DNA from 3 places in the Escherichia sp. E4742 genome. Region 3 is predicted to be linked to each of the others. Evidence: predicted binding sites of a transcription regulator. Region 3 holds the regulator's gene; each other region holds the start of a gene.

Region 1 (8,401 bases), 1.3 Mb from region 3:
TACCACCAAACATTACATGCGACATGGCATCAATTTGCGACTTCATCGCCGCATTAAGCTGCGGGTGATTGTAACCGTGGATCGCCGCCCACCAGGACGACATACCGTCAACCAGGCGTCTGCCGTCAGACAAAATCAGCTCACAACCTTCGGCACTCGCCACTGGATAAACCGGTAGCGGGGAGGTCATGGATGTGTATGGGTGCCAGATATGGCGTTGGTCAAAGGCAAGATCGTCCGTTGTCATAATCGACTTGTAAACCAAATTGAAAAGATTTAGGTTTACAAGTCTACACCGAATTAACAACAAAAAACACGTTTTGGAGAAGCCCCATGGCTCACCGCCCACGCTGGACATTGTCGCAAGTCACAGAATTATTTGAAAAACCGTTGCTGGATCTGCTGTTTGAAGCGCAGCAGGTGCATCGTCAGCATTTCTATCCTCGTCAGGTACAGGTCAGCACTTTGCTGTCAATTAAAACCGGAGCTTGTCCGGAAGATTGCAAATACTGCCCGCAAAGCTCGCGCTACAAAACCGGGCTGGAAGCCGAGCGGTTGATGGAAGTTGAACAGGTGTTGGAGTCGGCGCGCAAAGCGAAAGCGGCGGGATCGACACGCTTCTGCATGGGCGCGGCGTGGAAGAATCCCCACGAACGCGATATGCCGTACCTGGAACAAATGGTGCAGGGGGTAAAAGCGATGGGGCTGGAGGCGTGTATGACGCTGGGCACGTTGAGTGAATCTCAGGCGCAGCGCCTTGCGAATGCCGGGCTGGATTACTACAACCACAACCTCGACACCTCGCCGGAGTTTTACGGCAATATCATCACCACGCGTACCTATCAGGAACGTCTCGATACGCTGGAAAAAGTGCGCGATGCCGGGATCAAAGTCTGTTCAGGTGGCATTGTTGGCTTAGGCGAAACGGTGAACGATCGCGCCGGATTATTGCTGCAACTGGCAAACCTGCCGACGCCGCCGGAAAGCGTGCCAATCAACATGTTGGTGAAGGTGAAAGGCACACCACTGGCGGATAACGATGATGTCGATGCCTTTGATTTTATTCGCACCATTGCCGTAGCGCGGATCATGATGCCGACCTCTTACGTGCGCCTTTCTGCCGGACGCGAGCAGATGAACGAACAGACTCAGGCGATGTGCTTTATGGCTGGTGCAAACTCGATTTTCTACGGTTGCAAACTGCTAACCACGCCGAATCCAGAAGAAGATAAAGACCTGCAACTGTTCCGCAAACTGGGGCTAAATCCGCAGCAAACAGCCGTGCTGGCAGGCGATAACGAGCAACAGCAGCGTCTGGAGCAGGCGCTGATGACCCCGGACACCGACGAATATTACAACGCGGCAGCACTATGAGCTGGCAGGAGAAAATCAACGCGGCGCTCGATGCGCGGCGTGCTGCCGATGCCCTGCGTCGCCGTTATCCGGTGGCGCAAGGAGCCGGACGCTGGCTGGTGGCGGACGAGCACCAGTATCTGAACTTTTCCAGCAATGATTACCTCGGTTTAAGCCATCATCCGCAAATTATCCGCGCCTGGCAGCAGGGCGCAGAAAAGTTTGGTGTAGGTAGCGGCGGTTCCGGGCATGTCAGCGGTTATAGCGTGGCGCATCAGGCGCTGGAAGAAGAACTGGCCGAGTGGCTTGGCTATTCGCGGGCGCTGCTGTTTATCTCTGGTTTTGCCGCGAACCAGGCAGTCATTGCCGCAATGATGGCAAAAGAGGACCGTATTGTTGCCGATCGGCTTAGCCATGCCTCCTTGCTGGAAGCTGCCAGTTTAAGTCCGGCGCAGCTTCGCCGTTTTGCTCATAACGATGTCGCTCATCTGGCGCGACTGCTTGCTTCCCCCTGTCCGGGGCAGCAACTGGTGGTGACAGAAGGCGTGTTCAGCATGGACGGCGATAGCGCGTCGCTTACGGAAATCCAGCAAGTCACGCAACAGCACAACGGCTGGTTGATGGTTGATGATGCCCACGGCACGGGCGTTATCGGTGAACAGGGGCGAGGCAGTTGTTGGCAGCAAAAGGTGAAGCCGGAACTGCTGGTAGTCACTTTTGGCAAAGGATTTGGCGTCAGCGGCGCGGCGGTGCTTTGTTCTGATAGCGTGGCGAATTATCTGCTGCAATTCGCCCGCCATCTTATCTACAGCACCAGTATGCCGCCCGCTCAGGCGCAGGCATTACATGCGTCGCTGGCGGTCATTCGCAGTGATGAGGGTGATGCACGGCGCGAAAAACTGGCGGCACTCATTACGCGTTTTCGTGCCGGAGTGCAGGGTTTGCCGTTTACTCTTGCGGATTCATGCAGCGCCATCCAGCCATTAATCGTCGGTGATAACAGCCGTGCGTTACAACTGGCAGAAAAACTGCGCCAGCAAGGCTGCTGGGTCACGGCGATTCGCCCGCCAACCGTACCCGTCGGCACTGCGCGACTGCGCCTGACGTTGACTGCGGCACATGAAACACAGGATATCGACCGCCTGCTGGAGGTGCTGCATGGCAACGGTCAATAAACAAGCCATTGCGGCGGCATTTGGTCGGGCAGCCGCACACTATGAACAACACGCAGAGCTACAGCGCCAGAGTGCCGATACCTTACTGGCTATGCTCCCGCAGCGGAAATACCCCCGTGTGCTGGACGCTGGCTGTGGACCTGGCTGGATGAGCCGCCACTGGCGCGAACGTAATGCACAGGTGACGGCCTTAGACCTCTCGCCACTTATGCTTGCACAGGCACGCCAACAAGATGCCGCAGATCATTATCTGGCAGGAGATATCGAATCCCTGCCGTTAGCGACTGCGACGTTCGATCTTGCATGGAGCAATCTCGCGGTGCAGTGGTGCGGTACTTTATCCACGGCACTCCGCGAGCTGTATCGGGTGGTGCGCCCCGGAGGCATGGTCGCGTTTACCACGCTGGCGCAGGGATCGTTACCCGAACTGCATCAGGTGTGGCAGGCGGTAGACGAACGGCCTCATGCCAATCGTTTTTTACCGCCAGATGAAATCGAACAGTCGCTGAAAGGCTTGCATTATCAACAGCATATTCAGCCCGTCACACTGTGGTTTGATGATGCGCTCAGTGCCATGCGTTCGCTGAAAGGCATCGGTGCCACGCATCTTCATGAAGGGCGCGACCAGCGAATATTAACGCGTTCGCAGTTGCAGCGATTGCAACTAGCCTGGCCGCAACAACAGGGGCGATATCCTCTGACGTATCATCTTTTTTGGGGAGTGATTGCTCGTGAGTAAACGTTATTTTGTTACCGGAACGGATACCGAAGTAGGGAAAACCGTCGCCAGCTGCGCACTTTTACAAGCCGCAAAGGCTGCAGGCTACCGGACGGCAGGTTACAAACCTGTTGCCTCCGGCAGCGAAATGACAGTAGAAGGCTTACGTAATAGCGACGCACTGGCGTTGCAACGCAACAGTAGCCTGCAACTGGATTACGCCACGGTAAACCCTTACACCTTCGCAGAACCGACCTCGCCGCACATCATCAGCGCGCAAGAGGGCAGACCCATCGACCCCGTGGTTATGAGCACCGGGTTACACGCGCTGGCACAGCAGGCAAACTGGGTACTGGTAGAAGGTGCAGGAGGCTGGTTTACGCCGCTTTCTGAGTCTTTCACTTTCGCGGATTGGGTAACGCAAGAACAACTGCCAGTGATACTGGTTGTGGGCGTGAAACTCGGTTGTATTAATCACGCGATGCTGACCGCACAGGCTGTACAGCAAGCCGGACTTACCCTTGCAGGGTGGGTAGCGAACGATGTCACTCCACCGGGCAAACGTCACGCTGAATATATGGCCACGCTCAAGCGGATGATTTCCGCACCGTTGCTTGGGGAGATCCCATGGCTTGATGAACCTCCTGAAAACGCGCTAACCGGAAAGTACCTCAATCTCACCGCATTGTTGTAGCAATATATTTGGTTAAATTGCGAGCGAGATCGCGTCGTCTGCTGCCTGCAATTCAACCAATTAAATTTTAAAAGAATCGAGAAAAAATATTTACCCCCACAATATGCGGTTAGTGTGGGAATTGCCCAGGCGGCAGGGCATACGGGCTGCAGGCAGTTATCCACTATTCCTGTGGATAACCATGTGCATTAGAGTTAGAAAACGCGATGCAAGCGAGAGAATACGCGGCTTGCACGCGAATTGACGCGAAAGAAGGCTTGATGGAATATTTGTTATTTTTCAATTAATTATATAAAAGCAATGGCAGTCATGAAAGTGACATCTCTTGCCATAAATCCGTCATCAGCCATCTTGACAATTGTTAAAAAAGCCGTTGCTTTGGGGATAACCCCGCAAGCCTGGAGTTTTATCTCGTCACTGAGCAAATTATGCTCATGATTGATACCTTCGTTGACGGTGTAATAGAAATAATGTGGCGTGAAACTGTTTTTTTATCCAGTATAATTTGTTGGCATTATTAAACACGACGAGTAAAATTACATACCTGCCCGCCCACTCCTTCAGGTAGCGACTCATGAGTAAACCGTTCAAACTGAATTCCTCTTTTAAACCTTCTGGCGATCAGCCTGAGGCAATTCGACGCCTCGAAGAAGGGCTTGAAGATGGCCTGGCTCACCAGACTCTACTCGGCGTAACGGGCTCCGGGAAAACATTTACCATTGCTAACGTTATTGCCGACCTTCAGCGCCCGACGATGGTGCTGGCGCCCAACAAAACGCTGGCAGCCCAGTTGTACGGCGAGATGAAAGAGTTTTTCCCGGAAAATGCGGTGGAATACTTCGTCTCTTACTACGACTACTATCAACCGGAAGCCTATGTGCCGAGCTCGGACACCTTCATTGAAAAAGATGCCTCGGTAAACGAACATATTGAACAGATGCGGCTTTCAGCGACTAAAGCTTTGCTGGAGCGGCGCGATGTAGTGGTGGTCGCCTCTGTTTCAGCCATCTACGGTCTGGGCGATCCGGATTTATATCTTAAGATGATGCTGCATCTGACGGTTGGCATGATTATCGATCAGCGCGCGATTCTGCGTCGCCTGGCGGAACTGCAATACACCCGCAACGACCAGGCGTTCCAGCGCGGGACTTTCCGTGTTCGCGGGGAAGTGATTGATATTTTTCCGGCGGAGTCCGACGACGTTGCGCTACGTGTTGAATTGTTCGACGAAGAGGTAGAGCGGTTGTCGCTTTTCGATCCGTTAACAGGGCAGATTATCTCAACCGTCCCCCGCTTTACCATCTATCCGAAAACACACTACGTCACCCCGCGTGAGCGTATTGTGCAGGCAATGGAAGAGATCAAAGAAGAGCTGGCCGATCGGCGCAGAGTGCTGCTGGCAAATAACAAGCTGCTGGAAGAACAACGCCTGACTCAGCGTACCCAGTTTGATCTGGAGATGATGAACGAGCTGGGTTATTGCTCAGGCATTGAAAACTATTCGCGCTTTCTTTCCGGTCGTGGACCCGGTGAGCCACCGCCGACGCTGTTTGATTATCTCCCCGCCGATGGTCTGTTGGTGGTCGATGAATCCCACGTGACTATTCCGCAAATTGGCGGCATGTATCGAGGCGACCGGGCGCGTAAAGAGACGCTGGTGGAGTATGGTTTCCGCTTGCCCTCGGCGCTGGATAACCGTCCGCTGAAATTTGAAGAGTTCGAAGCATTAGCGCCGCAAACCATCTATGTTTCTGCAACACCCGGTAATTACGAGCTGGAGAAATCCGGTGGCGATGTGGTGGATCAGGTCGTGCGTCCAACAGGGCTGCTGGACCCGATTATCGAAGTGCGCCCGGTAGCGACTCAGGTTGATGATCTTCTTTCAGAAATTCGCCTGCGGGCGGCAATTAACGAACGCGTACTGGTCACGACGTTGACTAAGCGGATGGCGGAAGATCTCACCGAATATCTGGAAGAACACGGTGAACGCGTGCGTTATCTTCACTCGGATATCGACACCGTCGAGCGTATGGAAATTATCCGCGACTTGCGCTTGGGCGAGTTTGATGTGCTGGTCGGGATCAACTTACTGCGCGAAGGTCTGGATATGCCAGAAGTTTCACTGGTGGCGATCCTCGACGCTGACAAAGAAGGCTTCCTGCGTTCCGAACGTTCATTGATTCAGACCATTGGTCGCGCGGCGCGTAACGTCAACGGTAAAGCGATTCTCTACGGCGATAAGATCACCCCATCAATGGCGAAAGCGATTGGCGAAACCGAACGTCGCCGCGAGAAACAGCAGAAGTACAACGAGGAACACGGCATTACGCCGCAAGGCTTGAACAAGAAAGTGGTCGATATCCTGGCGCTGGGGCAGAACATTGCCAAAACCAAAGCGAAGGGCAGAGGAAAATCGCGCCCGATTGTTGAGCCGGATAATGTACCGATGGATATGTCGCCTAAAGCGTTGCAGCAGAAAATCCATGAACTGGAAGGGCTGATGATGCAACACGCGCAAAATCTGGAGTTCGAAGAGGCGGCGCAAATTCGTGACCAGTTGCATCAGCTGCGTGAGTTGTTTATTGCGGCTTCGTGACAGGATAACGAAGAAGAGAGATGGCAAAAGCAAAATTGCCTGATGCGTTACGCTTATCCGGCCTACATTTTCTCTGCAATATATTGAATTTGCGCGGTTTGTAGGCCGGATAAGGCGTTCACGCCGCATCCGGCATGAACAACGTGTACTTTGTTTTCAATAGGAAGCCGGAATTTTCTTTCGGCTTCACGTTAACCTAAAGCCTGTAATGCTTTTTCCAGCGCGTTATGTAACAACTGGCGGTCATGACGATAGGGAATATCGCTGGCCTCCAGTACGTCCTGAATGACTAATCTGTCGTTAACTGTAGAAACATCGACCTTCGGCCCGACAATCACCGCATCAATCACCTTTTTACCGACATACTGCTCCATAATCGCCAGCTTGTTTTCAAGCTTCAGATTCGCTGCAGGCAGGCTTAATTCTCTTCCCAAATTGCCAATATAAACCATCGGGGCTGGAGTGCGGCGTAGTGCCTGAGCCATTTCCTCAAGCAGCAGAATTGGCATCAGGCTGGTATAAAAACTGCCTGGCCCGATAATTATCAAGTCAGCCTCATTGATTGCCAGCACCGCTTCACGGGTGGCAGGTACGTTGGGGGTTAAAAGTAGTTCCTGAATCGGCGTAGTTAGCTGGTCGATGTTGACCTCGCCGTAAACTTCATGTCCCTGATCGTCAATGGCCATCAGATCAACGGGATGCTCTGACATCGGAATTAATTGCGCGTCCACTTTCAACAGATTACGAATTAAATTGATGGCTTCCAGAGGCCGCACGCTAAGGTGATCCAGCGCCTTTAACATCAAGTTTCCGAGATTATGACCGGAAAGCTCGCCATTGCCGCCAAAACGGTATTCAAACATCGCGGAGGCGACGCTCGGTTCCGTTATCAGTTGGTTGAGGCAGTTGCGCATATCGCCCCAGGCAATACCGCCTTCCGAGCGACGAATACGTCCCGTCGAGCCACCGTTATCCGTGGTGGTGACGATACCCGTTAAGCGAGAGCCTAAAGACGAAAGTGATGAGAGAACGCGTCCCAGTCCATGCCCCCCGCCGAGAGCAACGACACGATCAAGGTCAGCCAGCGTACGATTGCGCATATACATTCCTGAAGTCAGATTATCCGCGCTACAGTAGCGCAAATTACGGGGAAACAGCAATTAGCCTGCCAATATTGAGGATACAACTCATGGTTTTCTACCCCCAAAGGACAATATTCGCTCTGCATCCCTGATGATGTATATCAAAGTAAAACCGCCATTTTCCCTTATTCTGTAGCGAAATAGGCCGATCATGACGCTATATACATGATTACATAGCGAAAAGGGTGAATGGTAAAAATCTCATTTACGCGCTAGTATCGGCATAACCACTAAACACTCTAGCCTCTGCACCTGGGTCAACTGATATGGTGCTTTGGCCGTGACAATGCTTTGAAAGGTTGCCACCAGGGCGAAGGAAGAAATGACTTCGCCTCCCGTATCTGGAAAGGTGTACATGGCTTCACAACTGACTGATGCATTTGCGCGTAAGTTTTATTACTTGCGCCTGTCGATTACCGATGTGTGTAACTTTCGTTGCACATATTGCCTGCCGGATGGCTACAAGCCGAGCGGCGTCACCAATAAAGGCTTTCTGACCGTCGAAGAAATTCGCCGGGTTACGCGCGCCTTTGCCAGTCTGGGCACCGAAAAAGTCCGTCTGACAGGCGGAGAGCCGTCTTTACGTCGCGACTTTACCGAGATCATCGCCGCTGTGCGGGAAAATGACGCAATCCGTCAGATTGCGGTCACCACTAATGGTTACCGTCTGGAACGCGACGTAGCGAACTGGCGCGATGCCGGACTGACGGGGATTAACGTCAG
Region 2 (8,401 bases), 1.6 Mb from region 3:
CGATGAAAAACCTGCAGACTACGCTGGATAGTATGAACAAGATCCTTGCCAGCCAGTCGATGCAACAGTTGCCGACGGATATGCAGTCGACACTGCGCGAATTGAACCGCAGCATGCAGGGCTTCCAGCCGGGTTCCGCAGCTTATAACAAGATGGTGGCGGATATGCAGCGTCTTGATCAGGTATTGCGTGAACTGCAACCGGTTCTGAAAACGCTCAACGAGAAGAGCAACGCGCTGGTATTTGAAGCGAAGGATAAAAAAGATCCAGAGCCGAAGAGGGCGAAACAATGAAAAAGTGGCTAGTGACGATAGCGGCACTGTGGCTGGCCGGATGCAGCTCCGGTGAAATTAACAAAAACTATTACCAATTACCTGTGGTGCAGAGCGGTACGCAAAGTACCGCCAGCCAGGGTAACCGCCTGCTATGGGTCGAGCAGGTTTCCGTACCTGATTATCTGGCAGGGAATGGCGTGGTATACCAGACCAGTGATGTGAAGTATGTGATTGCCAATAACAACCTGTGGGCCAGCCCGCTGGATCAACAGTTGCGCAATACCCTGGTCGCTAACCTGAGTGCGCAACTGCCCGGTTGGGTCGTAGCCTCCCAGCCTTTGGGAAGTACCCAGGACACGCTTAATGTGACTGTGACGGAGTTTAACGGCCGTTACGATGGTAAGGTGATTGTGAGTGGCGAGTGGCTACTAAACCATCAGGGACAACTGATAAAACGTCCGTTCCGTGTGGAAGGGGTGCAGAATCAGGATGGCTACGATGAAATGGTGAAAGTACTGGCCAGTGTCTGGAGTCAGGAAGCCGCTACTATTGCGCAAGAGATAAAGCGTCTACCTTAATTATAAAGATTTGTAAATATAACCGTCTCCGGCATGTAGCCTGAGGCGGTTTTTTTGTTTATAAGCCATGGGAAAACTTGTTCCGCTTCACATTTTTTGTACAACCGACATGCCCGTGTAGCTCACAAATATGGCAGTGGCGTGAATTTTGCGCATTGACGGCAGTTATGATTCGCGGTATTGCTTAACTGTGATTGCACATTTAGTAATCACTGTTTTCTTTTCCACCAGAAACCAGTATGAGGGAAACGAGGCATGAAGAGACAAAAACGAGATCGCCTGGAACGGGCACATCAACGTGGTTATCAGGCCGGCATCGCCGGACGCTCAAAAGAAATGTGTCCCTATCAGACGCTGAATCAAAGGTCACAATGGCTGGGAGGCTGGCGAGAAGCCATGGCGGACAGGGTAGTAATGGCCTGATTCTGTCTCTTTAAAAAGAAACCTCCGCATTGCGGAGGTTTCGCCTTTTTATACTCTTTCTGATTAAAATCAGAATGCAGACGTATCCTGGAACAGACCCACTTTCAGGTCGCTGGCGGTATAGATCAAACGACCATCAACCAGCACTTCGCCATCCGCCAGGCCCATAATCAGACGACGGTTAACAATGCGTTTAAAGTGAATACGATAGGTCACTTTTTTCGCCGTCGGCAGCACCTGGCCCGTGAATTTCACTTCGCCAACGCCCAGGGCGCGGCCTTTACCTTCGCCGCCCAGCCAGCCGAGGTAGAATCCTACCAGCTGCCACATCGCGTCCAGGCCCAGGCAGCCCGGCATTACCGGATCGCCGATGAAGTGGCAACCGAAGAACCACAGGTCCGGATTAATATCCAGCTCTGCTTCTACATACCCTTTGTCGAAGTTACCGCCCGTTTCAGTCATTTTGACCACACGGTCCATCATCAGCATGTTCGGTGCTGGCAATTGTGGGCCTTTAGCACCAAACAGTTCACCGCGACCAGAGGCAAGAAGGTCTTCTTTTGTATAGGATTCGCGTTTATCTACCATGTTCTCTGTAAGCCTTATTTTATTGAAGCACGCAGGATAGCTAACACGTGTACGCTGAACAAGTCCGATCAGTTCGGAATAAACCAGTTCAGCCAACGTAGTGGCCACGGAAAACGGTGACGCCCTTCCTGTTGCGATGCTTGCGCGATACGTTCCTGGATAGTTTGCATCAGCGTCGTCTGGCCTTCGCCATCCCACACCAGATTTAATAATAACGGCAGTGCATCAGTCACATCGTCCACTGCCCAGATGGTGAATTTGCCTTCCTCTACCGCCTTCACCAGTTCACTGTGAAGACTTAAATGGCGAACGTTAGCGCTGGGGATAATCACACCTTGCTTCCCACTTAACTCACGCTGCTGGCAGATAGCAAAGAAGCCTTCGATTTTCTCATTCAGACCGCCCACAGGCTGGGCGCGACCAAACTGATCCACTGAACCTGTAATAGCGATACTCTGATTCACCGGGACATCAGCAAGGGCGCTGATCAGAGCGCAGAGCTCGGCCATTGATGCGCTGTCACCATCCACTTCACTGTAAGATTGCTCAAAGGTCAGTGACGCCGAGAAAGGGATCTGCTGCTCAAGCTGAAGTTCCGACATCAAAAACGCCTGCATGATCATCATCCCTTTAGCGTGAATGTTGCCGCCAAGCTCCGCTTTCCGTTCGATGTCGGTAAATTCACCATCGCCAATATGCACAACGCAGCTAATGCGAGAAGGTTCGCCAAATGCGCGTGGATGGCCTGGAAATTCAATGACCGAAAGGGCGTTAATTTGCCCGATGCGTTCACCTTCGGTTTCAATCAGGATCTGCTCTTGAAGGATTTCATCCTGCATGCGCTCGGCGAGGAAACCTTCGCGCCATTCCCGCTGCTGTAGCATTAAGTTTAGCTGCTCGCCGGAGAAGGTATCACCTTCGCACAATGAAGCGACCTCTTTACACTGGCGGAGGATCCACTGCGGACTAAGTGGTAGCGTTTCTTGCTCACCGGTATAGCGTACTGCTTCGCGGATAAGTACCGGCCAGGCGTCGGCGTCTGGCGCTGGCAAGTGGTTAAATCTGGCGATAAAAGTCACCCAGCGACACCACTGGCGTACGGATTCGGCATCGACTATCTGCAGAGTATCTTCAAATTCGCTATAGATAGCTTGTTCAGACAGTTCTGGCTCCATCTCCTGGAAATCGGCCAATGAATCGCGCTCGCCTACCAGAATGACTTTCAGCTTCAATGGCATCGAAGGTACAGAGACGGGGAGAGGGCGCGACTCATCAAATGCTACCCAATCGAAGCGTTCGCGGTTGACGATGTTCTTCAGACGCATCCACAGCAATGGCTGGGCCAGCAGTGTACGCAAGGAGATAATCAAAATGCCGCCATTGGCCTGATGTACCAGTCCTGGCTGCAAGGTAATGTCGCCATTAAACTGGCGCAAACAGCCAAAAAGCTGTTCGGCTTCAGCCCAGTCAGCAGTAACAACCTGGGTTAAGGTCGCAAAATTATCGTCAGTGCTAACTGCATTCCGTAAGCGTATGGTGTGGCCGGAAATCTCATAGTGAGCGCCCATCAGTTGGCCTGCATCGCTTTGTAGCGTGCGTGCAGCATCGGCTATAAGATTCAGATAATCGGATTCTTCCGGCGCTTTTGCCAGTATAAAAGAGGATGATGCCCGCGCGTGCAGCAACTGCTCAAGCGCAAATTGCAGTCGCGGTTGAGTGTCACTGAATAAAGGATCGTTTTCGTCAATCAAATGTGGCTGTGCGAATACTTCCTGATAGCTTTCGGTATCAGGAATCAGGTCACGCCATGCAAGTTTCGTAATGGTCAAAGTCGATGTTTTTTAGTCTGTTGTCAAAGGCGCGATTATACCGTAACCGGCACTGCAGCACACGTAGAAAGCACCGACAAAAGTCCCGGCATGCGCGTTAAAGCTCACAGGACAGAGATTCTTTTCATCACGCAGGTAAAAAGCTGATATTCTGTAAAGAGTTACACGGTAACATTGAGATCGCTATGAAATATCAACAACTTGAAAATCTTGAAAGTGGTTGGAAATGGAAATATCTGGTGAAGAAGCACCGTGAAGGTGAGTTGATCACCCGTTACATAGAGGCCAGTGCCGCCCAGGAAGCCGTCGATGTGTTGCTATCGCTGGAGAACGAACCTGTACTCGTAAACGGCTGGATTGAAAAACATATGAATCCAGAGCTGCTTAATCGCATGAAACAGACGATTCGGGCCAGACGAAAACGGCACTTTAATGCGGAGCATCAGCATACGCGCAAGAAATCTATCGATCTGGAATTTATTGTCTGGCAAAGGTTAGCAGGGCTTGCGCAACGTCGTGGTAAAACGCTATCCGAAACGATTGTCCAGCTGATTGAAGATGCGGAAAACAAAGAGAAGTATGCGAATAAAATGTCTTCTTTGAAGCAGGATTTGCAGGCATTACTTGGTAAGGAATAACTGGCGAAGGTCATTTACTTTACTACAGATGAAAAAAAACCCCGCAGTAGCGGGGTTTTTTATTAGACGAGAACTTAAGCCTGCGGCTGAGTTACAACGTCTTTGATGCCTTTAACTTCGATCTCTACGCGACGATCCGGAGCCAGGCAGTCGATCAGTGCAGCGCGCTGTTTCACGTTGTCACAGGTGTTGCCAGTAACCGGGTTGGATTCGCCCATACCACGTGCGGAGATCTTGTCAGACGGGATACCTTTGGAGATCAGGTAATCAACGACGGACTGAGCACGACGCTCGGACAGACCCTGGTTGTAAGCGTCAGAACCGATGCGGTCAGTGTAACCCAGAACAACTACGGAACCGTCTTTCGGATCCAGGTTGCTCAGCTGGCTGTACAGCTGATCCAGAGCAGCCTGACCTTCCGGTTTCAGGGTTGCTTTGTTGAAGTTGAACAGAACGTCAGACTTCAGAGTGAAGTGCTTGGTCTGTACTTCCGGTGCCGGAGCTGGAGCCGGAGCAACTACTGGAGCTGCTTCGCCCTGACCGAAACGGTAGGAAACACCCAGGCTCAGCAGACCGTTGTCCGGACGAGTACCGATGGTGTTAGCGTCACCGATGTTGTTGGTCCACTGATATTCCAGACGGGTAGCGATTTCTGGAGTGATCGCGTACTCAACACCACCTGCGAATACCGGAGAAACGCCGGTGTCGTGGTCTTTAAAGGATGGGCCACCAGGTACGTTAGCCTTGGTGTCTGCGCGCCATACCATACCACCCAGACGAGTGTAGATGTCCAGATCGTCAGTGATTGGGTAACCCAGTTTAGCGGTCAGCTGAACGCCCTGAGCTTTGTATGCGCCGTTGATGTTGTCGCCTTTGTACGGCATACGACCTAACCAGTCGTAACCCATTTCAAAGCCAACATACGGGTTAACCTGGTAACCACCAAAAGCACCTGCACCCAGTTGGTTTTCGTGGGTCGGACCATTGTTAGGAATGAAACCAGTGTCATGGTACTGGGACCAGCCCAGTTTAGCACCAGTGTACCAGGTGTTATCTTTCGGAGCGGCCTGCGCTACGGTAGCGAAACCAGCCAGTGCCACTGCAATCGCGATAGCTGTCTTTTTCATTTTTTGCGCCTCGTTATCATCCAAAATACGCCATGAATATCTCCAACGAGATAACACGGTTAAATCCTTCACCGGGGATCTGCTCAATTGTAACTCTGCCGATAAATTCGGCTTATGCCGAGCACCCCTGGCGATGTAAAGTCTACAACGTAGTTGAAAACTTACAAGTGTGAACTCCGTCAGGCATATGAAAAAAAAGACTTGTATAAGGTACGTTTAACCTTTTTTGTTAACGATACTTTACAGGATAAAATCGCGGAAACCGCTTCAGACAAGCCTCCACAAGTAAAATTAGTGACAAGTGAAAGCGTCTACGGGTTAACAAAAAAAGTTCCAGGATTAATCCTAAATTTACTTAATGATACAAATTTGAGTGAATTTTTAGCCCAGAAAGTTGTCTCGTGGCGTGAGAGTGTGTGCTTACTGGACGCATAATAAACCCCATTGCGTTACCTTCATTGGCGGCATCGACAAGATCAGCATGCTCTTCTTCTGTCAGATCGTCTGCCAACCAACCGATCACTACGCTGTAATTTCCCGTACGCAAAGCACGAACCATTGATTCCACGGTGTGACAAGGGGAAAGCTGGCTTATCTGCATCACCTTAGTTAAGGGTAGTCCCGCTGCCTGAACCCATTCACGACTTAGTTTTTGTTGCGGCGTTAACCAAAGTTGCCAACGCGATTGTTGGCCGAGTTGCTGTAATAATGGCAAAAGCAGGAGTTGCGTCATCATGGGCTGATCTTCGCGATAGACAACTTCACTAATTAGCCCGGCTGTAGTGTTTTCCGTAGAGACACGCGCAATTTTGCTTGCTGTGGAGGAGAACATCGAAGAACGATTTGCGTAGCCTGAAGTGTACATAATCAATCCAGCCCTGTGAGTTACTGTATGAATATACAGTACATCCAGTGACAACAAAGATCAACACAAATTTCGGAAAGAGCCTCGCAATTTTTGTCGTTGGTGACCTGAAAACTTAAATTAATCTTGCCCCTTGAGAATAAGTTGCCTATTTTCGTATTTAACGGATCCGTTAATGTGAATCATTCTTTTATATTATGATTTTAAAAGGAATTTTATGAAAAGCCTCTCCTACAAGCGGATCTATAAGTCACAAGAATATCTGTCGACGTTAGGCACTATTGAATATCGATCGTTGTTTGGCAGTTACAGTCTGACCGTTGACGATACAGTGTTTGCGATGGTTTCTGATGGTGAGTTGTACCTTCGGGCTTGTGAGCAAAGCGCACAGTACTGTGTAAAACATCCGCCAGTCTGGCTGACATACAAAAAGTGTGGCCGCCCCGTTACTCTCAATTACTACCGGGTTGATGAAAGCTTATGGCGGAATCAACAGAAGTTGGTGCGGCTGTCGAAGTATTCGCTGGATGCTGCGCTTAAAGAGAAAAGTACGCGCGACACCCAGCAACGGCTGAAAGATTTGCCCAATATGTCTTATCACCTGGAAGCGATTCTCGGGGAAGTGGGGATTAAGGATGTTCGGGCGCTACGTATACTTGGGGCGAAAATGTGCTGGTTGCGACTACGGCAGCATAACAGTCTGGTGACAGAAAAGATTCTGTTCATGCTTGAAGGCGCAATTATCGGTATTCATGAAGCTGCGCTCCCGGTGGCACGCCGCCGGGAGCTTGCAGAATGGGCAGATTCTATTACACCGAAACAGGAGTTTCCTGAGGAGCTTGAGTAATCCGACGTTGCAGACGGCCAATTTCTGGCAGTAATGCAATCAGTAACCCGATTTGCTGTACAACCAGAGGTTCTTTGCTGTCTGCCCGCGGTTCAAGTTGTTGCATCCGCTGTTTCAGGCCAGCTAATGCCTGATTGACGCGTTCTTCATCGGCAGGTTGATGATGTAGCGCGTCATCAACATAGCAAACTGCGTCATCAAGAAACGCCAGAATTTCAGGGTTGGTTAACTGCTCGCGGTGTGCGCCGAGGGCAGAAATATAGCTGGTAAACGTATGATTAAGGCACAGTAAACGGAATGCGTCATCGCGAATTTGCGGTGTGACGTTCGGTTCACTGGACATATTCGACACCACCGACGCCAGTTCAGCATCACGGTTGTGAGCATCGCGACGGGCAATACGATACGCCAGACGGTTGTCACGCCCCTGATGATATTGCTCAAGAATGGCATCGAGATAACGGCAGTTAGCATCCGTCGCGCGTTCAAGCATTCGCGGCAGATTGCGAAACCGCCAGTCGGGCCAGATGTAGCTCACCGCCGCCCATGCTATTGCACAGCCGATCAGTGTATCGATTACGCGAGGCAGCGCGACTTCAAAACCTTCACCCAGCAAGTTGAAGCACAGTAACACCAGAAGCGTAATGAACATCGTTGCATGAGCGTATTGCACGTTACGGAAGGCAAAAAAGAGCACGCCGGTAATCACCAGCAGTACCAGTTGTCCTTCCAGTGACGGAACAAACCACAGTACAGGAATACCAATCGCAATACCCACTAACGTACCAATAATCCTTAACTTCAGACGGTGGCGCGTGGCGTTATAGTTTGGCTGGCAGACAAACAGACTTGTCAGCAGGATCCAATACCCGTGATGCATTCCGGTTATCTGAATGATGGCGTAACCAACACACAATACCAGCGACATTCTCACTGCATGGCGGAAGAGTGCAGACTCCGGCGTTAAGTTACGTTTAAGACGCAGCCAGATATCGCTAAACCCGCGAGGGCTGTCGTCGGCGAGTTCATTTTCGTCTGCATTGTGGGGCAGCGCCTGGGCTTGTTCTGATTCAATAGTCGCCAGTTGGGCATCTATGGCACGTAAATTGTTCAGCAGGAATCCCAGTATTTTTAGCAGATCGGCGGACGCACCGTTTTCGCGCATTCGCTCAAGTGCAGCGTCAATATGCGTAAAAGCGCGTTCAAAATGTGGATCGTGCTGATAAGGCTG
Region 3 (8,401 bases):
TTATGGTAAAGTAAGGACATTCTTAACCCCACTTTCGAGGTGCACAATGGAAAAGACCACAACGCAAGAGTTATTGGCGCAGGCTGAAAAACTCTGCGCGCAGCGTAATGTGCGCCTGACTCCGCAACGTCTCGAAGTGCTGCGCCTTATGAGCCTGCAAGAAGGGGCTATCAGCGCCTACGATCTACTTGATTTGCTGCGCGAAGCCGAGCCCCAAGCCAAGCCGCCGACGGTTTATCGCGCGCTCGATTTTCTGCTTGAACAAGGTTTTGTGCATAAGGTTGAATCCACCAACAGCTATGTGCTGTGCCATCTGTTCGATCAGCCTACGCATACTTCAGCCATGTTTATTTGCGATCGCTGCGGCGCAGTGAAAGAAGAATGTGCGGAAGGTGTGGAAGACATCATGCATACGCTGGCGGCAAAAATGGGTTTTGCCCTGCGCCATAATGTGATTGAAGCGCATGGATTATGTTCAGCATGTGTAGAAGTGGAAGCGTGTCGTCATCCTGAACAGTGCCATCATGACCACTCTATTCAGGTGAAAAAGAAACCTCGTTAAGAGGGCGTACATCCTTGTACACGTCGGGCAGGAGGGATTAATTACCAGCGGTAATCATGGCGTTTTTCCCAGCTATCAACCTCTTTCTCTGCCTGATCTTTCTGGTAACCGTAACGTTCCTGGATTTTACCCACTAACTGGTCACGCTTACCTTCAATGACCGTCATGTCATCATCGGTCAGTTTGCCCCATTGCTCTTTCACTTTACCTTTGAACTGTTTCCAGTTACCGCCGACTTCGTCTTTATTCATATTCAAATCCTCATCGTTAGGTGGTGAATGAGTGTACGCTCACTTTTCTTCTGAACGTGGGATTAAGTGTAGTCAGGAATTTGGCTTAGGATTATTTATTCAGAACTTTTAACCGTCATGTTGCTGAAAACCAGGTTCCATTACGCCAGTGACGACGCCAGATAACCGCCAGTGAAAGCCCGCGCAGCGCCAGAAAGACGGTTAACGCCAGCCATAAACCATGGTTACCCAACCACGGCAGCGTAAGGAGCGTCAGCGCAAAACCTGCGGCGGCCACCGCCATACTATTGCGCATTTCGGCAGCGCGCGTTGCGCCAATAAACATACCGTCCAGCAGATAACACCAGACTCCCACCAGCGGTAAAATAACCTGCCAGATTAGGTAGCGATCGGCCAGATTCTGGATCTGCGTTAACGACGTTAGCAACGCGATGATATGTTCACCCGCCAGCAAATAAACCACCGAAAACAACAATGCCACGATCCCCGACTGGCGGCACGCTGCGCGCCAGACATCCAGTAACTGGCTACCGTCGCGCGCACCATACGCCTGACCGGAGTGGGCTTCAACCGCGTAGGCAAAACCATCCAGCGCATAGGCAGTAAAGGTGAGTAGCGTCATCAGGACCGCGTTGACGGCAATAATATCGCTCCCCAGTCGCGCACCAAGAACCGTTATTGCGCCAAAACAGAGTTGTAGCAGCAGTGAGCGCAGCATAATGTCGCGGTTAAGCGCCAGCAAGCGACGGAAGTTTCCACGCCAGGCTGTTTTCAGCATTTCGCCGGAGATACCACGTAGTATGAGGATTTTACGCACCATGAGCAGACCAATCAGCAATGTTGCATATTCCGCAATAACCGTCGCCAGCGCCGCGCCCTGCACGTTCATATGCAGCCCCATCACCAGCCAGACATCCAGCACAATGTTGAGGATATTGCCAACCACTAACAAAATCACTGGCGCGCGGGCATATTGCACGCCGAGCAACCAGCCGAGCAGCACCAGATTCGCCAGCGACGCCGGTGCGCTTAACCAGCGAATTTCAAGAAAGCGCCGCGCCTGTTCCAGAACAGCTTCGCTACCACCAACAATATGCAGCGCCAGCTCGATAATCGGCGTACGCAGTAACGCAATCAACGCTCCGGCCCCCAGTGCCAACAGCAACGGCTGCACCAGCGCACGCGCCAATGCCTGAGGATTTTTGGCACCATAAGCCTGTGCAGTAAGCCCGGTAGTGCTCATACGCAAAAACAGCAACAGCATAAAGAGAAAACTTGTCGCCGTTGCGCCAACCGCCACGCCGCCCAGATAAACCGGACTATCAAGATGACCAATGACCGCCGTATCAACCAGTCCCAGCAAGGGAACGGTGATATTGGAGAAAATCATGGGTAAAGCCAGATGCCAGAGTGCTTTATCAGATGAAGTGAGGAATGCCATGCAGACAAGCCTGATGAAGAGAGATTAAAAACAAACCGCGATGCCAGGCGGCATCGCGGTATCAGAGATAGATTACAGCCAGTCGCCGTTGCGAATAACACCAACCGCCAGCCCTTCAATGCTGAAGCTCTGCTGACGAAGGTCAACGACAATTGGTTTAAACTCGCTATTTTCTGGCAGAAGTTCGACTTTATTACCCTGTTTTTTCAGACGCTTAACGGTAACTTCGTCATCTATACGCGCGACAACGACCTGACCATTACGCACATCCTGGGTTTTATGCACTGCCAGCAAGTCGCCGTCCATAATGCCGATATCTTTCATCGACATTCCGCTGACGCGCAGCAGGAAATCAGCATTCGGCTTGAACAAGGAAGGATCGACCTGATAATGACCTTCAATATGCTGCTGCGCCAGAAGCGGTTCACCGGCAGCCACACGGCCCACCAACGGCAACCCTTCTTCCTCTTCCTGCAACAGACGAATCCCGCGCGATGCGCCGGAAACAATTTCAATCACGCCTTTGCGTGCCAGCGCCTTCAGATGTTCTTCAGCCGCGTTTGGGGAACGGAACCCCAAACGCTGCGCGATTTCCGCACGCGTCGGCGGCATACCTGTCTGGCTGATGTGATCACGAATGAGATCAAACACCTCTTGTTGCCTGGCCGTTAACGCTTTCATTCCGCCCCCTGGGTGTATATACAGTTATGCTGTGAGTATATACAGCAAAAGGCGATTTTGGAACCATAAACTACACAATAAACCAGAGATTTATCGAATTCTGGAAGGGTTATCCAAAATGTGACCATAACAGAATGACCCAGGTAATCACGGCGACGATAATGGCGATCAGCACCGCAGCGGACCCCATATCTTTTGCCCGCCCGGAAAGCTCGTGGTATTCAGAGCCAATTCGATCAACCACCGCTTCGATGGCGCTATTGAGAATTTCCACAATCATCACCAACATGACGGAGCTAATAAGCAGCACGCGGGTAATCGCGTCCACATCCAGCCAGCAGGCGATGACCACCGCCAACAATACCGCCACGCCTTCCTGACGGAATGCCGCTTCGTTGATCCATGCAGCACGTAAACCTTTCCAGGAATAGCCAGCGGCTTTGATAATTCGAGTGAATCCAGTGGTATTATTGGCCATTGAAAGAACCTTTTTACATTATGAGCGTCAATATCAGTGTACCGTTGAATCCGATGATTCCGGTAGCGTAGCGCCGCGCGAAACATGAGCGGATACCACAGAATTTCCCATGACTTTCTGCTATCCTTCCCGCGCATTTGCATTATTAACCAGAGGCTTTACATCGTTTATGTCCGGCTGGCCACGAATTTACTACAAATTACTGAATTTACCATTAAGCATCCTGGTAAAAAGCAAGTCTATTCCGGCAGATCCTGCCCCGGAATTGGGGCTCGATACCTCTCGTCCAATTATGTACGTTTTACCGTACAACTCAAAAGCGGATTTGCTGACGTTGCGCGCCCAGTGCCTGGCGCATGACCTGCCTGATCCATTAGAGCCGCTGGAGGTAGACGGTACGCTACTGCCGCGCTATGTGTTTATTCATGGCGGGCCGCGTGTTTTCACCTATTACACGCCGAAAGAAGAGTCTATTAAGCTGTTCCACGACTATCTCGATCTGCACCGTAGCAACCCAAATCTGGATGTGCAGATGGTGCCTGTATCGGTGATGTTTGGTCGTGCGCCAGGGCGTGAAAAAGGTGAGGTTAACCCGCCACTGCGCATGCTCAACGGCGTACAGAAATTTTTCGCCGTGCTATGGCTCGGTCGCGACAGTTTTGTGCGTTTCTCTCCGTCAGTTTCGCTGCGCCGTATGGCGGATGAACACGGCACGGATAAAACTATCGCTCAGAAACTGGCACGCGTGGCGCGCATGCACTTTGCCCGTCAACGTCTGGCTGCCGTGGGTCCACGTCTGCCTGCTCGTCAGGATCTGTTTAACAAGCTGCTCGCCTCCCGCGCCATTGCCAAAGCGGTAGAAGATGAAGCACGCAGCAAAAAAATCTCCCATGAAAAAGCGCAGCAGAACGCGATTGCGCTGATGGAAGAGATTGCGGCGAATTTCTCTTACGAGATGATCCGCCTGACTGACCGTATTCTGGGCTTCACCTGGAACCGGCTTTATCAGGGCATCAACGTCCATAATGCCGAACGCGTTCGTCAGCTGGCCCACGACGGTCATGAGCTGGTGTATGTGCCATGCCACCGTAGCCACATGGACTACCTGCTGCTTTCTTACGTGCTGTATCACCAGGGGCTGGTGCCACCGCATATCGCCGCCGGGATCAACCTGAACTTCTGGCCTGCCGGGCCGATTTTCCGCCGTCTGGGTGCGTTCTTTATTCGCCGCACGTTTAAAGGCAATAAGCTCTATTCTACGGTTTTCCGTGAGTATCTCGGCGAACTGTTCAGCCGTGGTTATTCCGTCGAGTACTTTGTGGAAGGCGGTCGTTCGCGTACAGGCCGTTTGCTGGACCCGAAAACCGGTACGCTGTCGATGACCATTCAGGCGATGCTGCGTGGCGGTACACGTCCGATTACGCTGATTCCGATCTACATCGGTTATGAGCACGTCATGGAAGTGGGTACTTACGCCAAAGAACTGCGCGGCGCGACGAAAGAGAAAGAGAGCCTGCTGCAGATGCTGCGCGGTTTAAGCAAGCTGCGTAATCTCGGTCAGGGCTATGTCAACTTCGGTGAACCAATGCCGTTGATGACCTACCTTAACCAGCATGTACCAGACTGGCGTGAATCTATCGATCCCATCGAAGCGGTGCGTCCGGCCTGGTTAACGCCGACGGTCAATAACATTGCTGCCGATCTGATGGTTCGCATTAACAACGCAGGCGCGGCAAACGCCATGAACCTGTGCTGTACTGCGCTGCTGGCGTCACGTCAGCGCTCACTCACCCGCGAGCAGTTAACCGAGCAACTCAACTGCTATCTGGATTTAATGCGCAACGTGCCTTACTCCACGGACTCTACCGTTCCTTCAGCCAGCGCCAGCGAGCTTATCGATCACGCGCTGCAGATGAACAAGTTTGAAGTTGAGAAGGATACTATCGGCGACATCATCATTCTACCGCGCGAGCAAGCGGTGCTGATGACCTACTATCGCAACAACATTGCGCATATGTTGGTGCTGCCTTCGCTGATGGCGGCAATTGTCACCCAGCATCGCCACATCTCCCGCGACGTTTTGATGGAGCACGTCAATGTGCTTTACCCAATGCTGAAAGCGGAGCTGTTCCTGCGCTGGGATCGCGACGAGTTGCCGGGCGTTATTGATGCGCTGGCGAATGAAATGCAACGTCAGGGGCTAATTACACTGCAAAATGACGAGCTGCATATCAATCCGGCGCATTCCCGCACGCTTCAGTTGCTTGCCGCAGGCGCGCGCGAAACGCTGCAACGTTATGCCATCACTTTCTGGCTGCTGAGCGCCAACCCGTCGATCAACCGCGGTACGCTGGAGAAAGAGAGCCGCACCGTGGCGCAACGTCTCTCCGTGCTTCACGGCATCAACGCACCGGAGTTCTTCGACAAAGCGGTGTTTAGTTCTCTGGTGCTGACGCTGCGTGATGAAGGGTATATCAGCGACAGCGGCGACGCCGAACCGGCAGAAACGATGAAGGTTTATCAGTTGCTGGCGGAGTTGATTACGTCCGATGTGCGCTTAACGATTGAGAGTGCGACGCAAGGCGAAGGGTAACTGATGAGAGTTGCCAGATGTATCCGGCCTACCATGACCTGCAAATTCAATAAATTGCGATATGTTATGTAGGCCTGATAAGCGCAGCGCATCAGGCATGCTTTTCACAGAAAAAAAGCCGGATGACCATGACCATCCGGCTTTTTTACATCATCAGAAATGCCAGTAACTCATTGCCAGCCCTAAAAACAGCACCAGGCCAACATAGTTATTATTCATAAATGCTTTAAAGCAGGCTTCACGCTCGCGGTTGGCAATCAGTTTTTGTTGATATACAAACAGCGCGCCCGCGACCAGAATTGACCAATAATATCCCCAGCGTAAGCCATTTAACTCGCCGATAATCGCCATCAGCACCAGCACGCCAATCTGCAAAATACCGATAATCAACTTATCGTATTGGCCGAACAAGATAGCGGTGGACTTAATGCCAATCTTCACGTCATCGTCACGGTCGACCATCGCATATTGCGTGTCGTAGGCCACCGCCCACAGAATATTGGCAAGGAACATCAGCCAGCAGCTTAACGGCACCGATTCACTCACCGCGGCAAAAGCCATTGGAATCGACCAACCAAACGCCGCACCCAGCACCACTTGCGGTAAATGGGTATACCGCTTCATAAACGGGTACACCCACGCCAACGCCAGTCCGGCAATCGACAACAAAATAGTCATCGTATTCAGCGTCAGCACCAGTAAGAACGAAATTAGCACCAGTACCACAAACAGCGCACGCGCCTCTTTCTCCGTCACCGCACCGCTGGGAAGCGGTCGGTTTGCCGTGCGCTTAACATGACCGTCAAACTTACGGTCAGCATAGTCATTCACTACACAACCGGCGGCGCGCATCAGCCAGACGCCAGCGACAAACACCGCCAGAATCCAGAGTTGGGGAACACCTGGGGTCGCCACCCACAGCGCCCACAACGTTGGCCAGAGCAGCAGTAACGCGCCTATTGGCTTATCCGTACGCATTAAGCGATGAAACGCCAGCAGCTTATTCTGCGTCAGACTCCACTCCATATTTTTTTCCTCTTAGTACAACGGTGACGCCGGTAAAAACAGTTCAGTCAGCAACAGCGGCTTACCGCTTAATCGCAGGCGGGAACGGCGCCCCCAAAGTCCGGCATCACGGCCTATCTCAATAAAGTCCCGGGTTAATGTCGATGATGTGAACAGATAACGTCCTAATGGCGTTTTACCCAATTTTTGTAACGCCAGCTCAGGGCCACTTAATGTTGATACAGGAACGACGGTACGCCCGGCAAGCCAGGGTTCCCCATCGGCACATAGCAAAATTTCACGTAACCAGTAACGGGATTCTTTCGGCAGCAGCGGTAATTCTTCGGGGATTTCATTCTGTTCGACAAATCCTTCGCGGATCATCGTCACGCTCACCGTTTTTCCCTGCTGTTCAAAACGTTTAGTCATGGAATCTTCCAGCAACAACCAGTCGAGCAGTTGCGGTTCCAGCGCAGGGATCTCTGCAAAATAGCGCAGCGCACGCAGTTGCGTTAACGCGGGGTGTGACATGCCGAACTCTCCGTTACATAACGTAAAGGCATTGTATCGCAGAAAAGCGATAACGGGAGATGTAAAGCATATTAAGTGATCTAATACGCAACAATCACGCAACAATCACTGGGGGGAGAAAAAAAGGTGCGCCAGAAGACGCACCAGTTGTTGCAAAATCAGCACTGTGGGGCGTAATTACCCCTTGCCTTTTACACTGCTGATAAAGGTGGAACGGGCAGATGTCGATCCCAGGCGTTCAGCTTCATCAAGCAGTTTTAACGCCTTATCAACATCACCTTTCGCGACAGCGTTTTTGATCGCGGTATTAAAATAACTTTCCGTGTCGTTGAGCATAGGTTCGCTTTTCTTCGCTGACACTGGAGCAGGCGCAGCTACGGCTGGCGCTGCCGTGTTGCCTACCGTAACCGGAGCAGGAGCGGAAGAACCAAACAGCGGCCCCACCAGCACACTGGAGCTGGAGTTCGTTTTCACTTTCAGTTTCAGCAGGCCATCGGTGGTATGACGAGCAACCGGGTCTGGAATATCCGGCACCGAGTTACCGACGCCTTTGGCATAGGCTTTTGCCGGGTCGAGCAGTTGGGTCGTCTGCTGGAGATCTTTTTCAGTGGTAAAGACCAGAACATAAAGTTTTTGCTGTCCCAGTGCTGGCGTCAGGCGCATCACTCCTTCCAGACGATCTGCGCTCATGACGCCGGGTTCCTGGTAGGTGAAATAACTGCTGGGGAAGAAGGCTGATGGGGTCATGCTCTGATCAAGAATCAGCACATTTGGCGCAAATACACTGGTTTGTTTGTTCACTTCGCTGGTCAGCGTTAGGGTCAGTTCGCCAATGTTTGCCGGAACGCTGTATGCCGCA

What was found. Region 3 encodes LexA, which represses DNA repair genes until DNA is damaged. Its sites were predicted from a motif close to TNCTGTATGTACATACAGNA; they were not measured.
Region 1: uvrB (excinuclease ABC subunit UvrB) is a predicted target of LexA. The motif match lies at 4,422-4,441, and genes of this name have one in related genera.
Region 2: sulA (SOS-induced cell division inhibitor SulA) is a predicted target of LexA. The motif match lies at 6,345-6,364, and genes of this name have one in related genera.

Annotation. Positions count from the first base shown of each region.
Region 1 covers NZ_CP040443.1:3,818,281-3,826,681, forward strand. The annotation lists gene bioA (adenosylmethionine--8-amino-7-oxononanoate transaminase) at 1-247, opposite strand, end outside; gene bioB (biotin synthase BioB) at 334-1,374, shown strand; gene bioF (8-amino-7-oxononanoate synthase) at 1,371-2,528, shown strand; gene bioC (malonyl-ACP O-methyltransferase BioC) at 2,512-3,267, shown strand; gene bioD (dethiobiotin synthase) at 3,260-3,940, shown strand; gene uvrB (excinuclease ABC subunit UvrB) at 4,515-6,536, shown strand; gene yvcK (uridine diphosphate-N-acetylglucosamine-binding protein YvcK) at 6,728-7,636, opposite strand; molybdenum cofactor riboswitch at 7,902-8,046, shown strand; gene moaA (GTP 3',8-cyclase MoaA) at 8,034-8,401, shown strand, end outside.
Region 2 covers NZ_CP040443.1:4,042,265-4,050,665, forward strand. The annotation lists gene pqiB (intermembrane transport protein PqiB) at 1-293, shown strand, start outside; gene pqiC (membrane integrity-associated transporter subunit PqiC) at 290-853, shown strand; gene rmf (ribosome modulation factor) at 1,109-1,276, shown strand; gene fabA (bifunctional 3-hydroxydecanoyl-ACP dehydratase/trans-2-decenoyl-ACP isomerase) at 1,346-1,864, opposite strand; gene FEM44_RS19350 (AAA family ATPase) at 1,933-3,693, opposite strand; gene matP (macrodomain Ter protein MatP) at 3,879-4,331, shown strand; gene ompA (porin OmpA) at 4,406-5,458, opposite strand; gene sulA (SOS-induced cell division inhibitor SulA) at 5,814-6,323, opposite strand; gene sxy (CRP-S regulon transcriptional coactivator Sxy) at 6,541-7,170, shown strand; gene yccS (YccS family putative transporter) at 7,133-8,401, opposite strand, start outside.
Region 3 covers NZ_CP040443.1:2,482,033-2,490,433, reverse strand. The annotation lists gene zur (zinc uptake transcriptional repressor Zur) at 47-562, shown strand; gene FEM44_RS12100 (CsbD family protein) at 604-813, opposite strand; gene dinF (MATE family efflux transporter DinF) at 929-2,254, opposite strand; gene lexA (transcriptional repressor LexA) at 2,327-2,935, opposite strand; gene dgkA (diacylglycerol kinase) at 3,045-3,413, opposite strand; gene plsB (glycerol-3-phosphate 1-O-acyltransferase PlsB) at 3,583-6,006, shown strand; gene ubiA (4-hydroxybenzoate octaprenyltransferase) at 6,160-7,032, opposite strand; gene ubiC (chorismate lyase) at 7,045-7,542, opposite strand; gene malM (maltose operon protein MalM) at 7,720-8,401, opposite strand, start outside.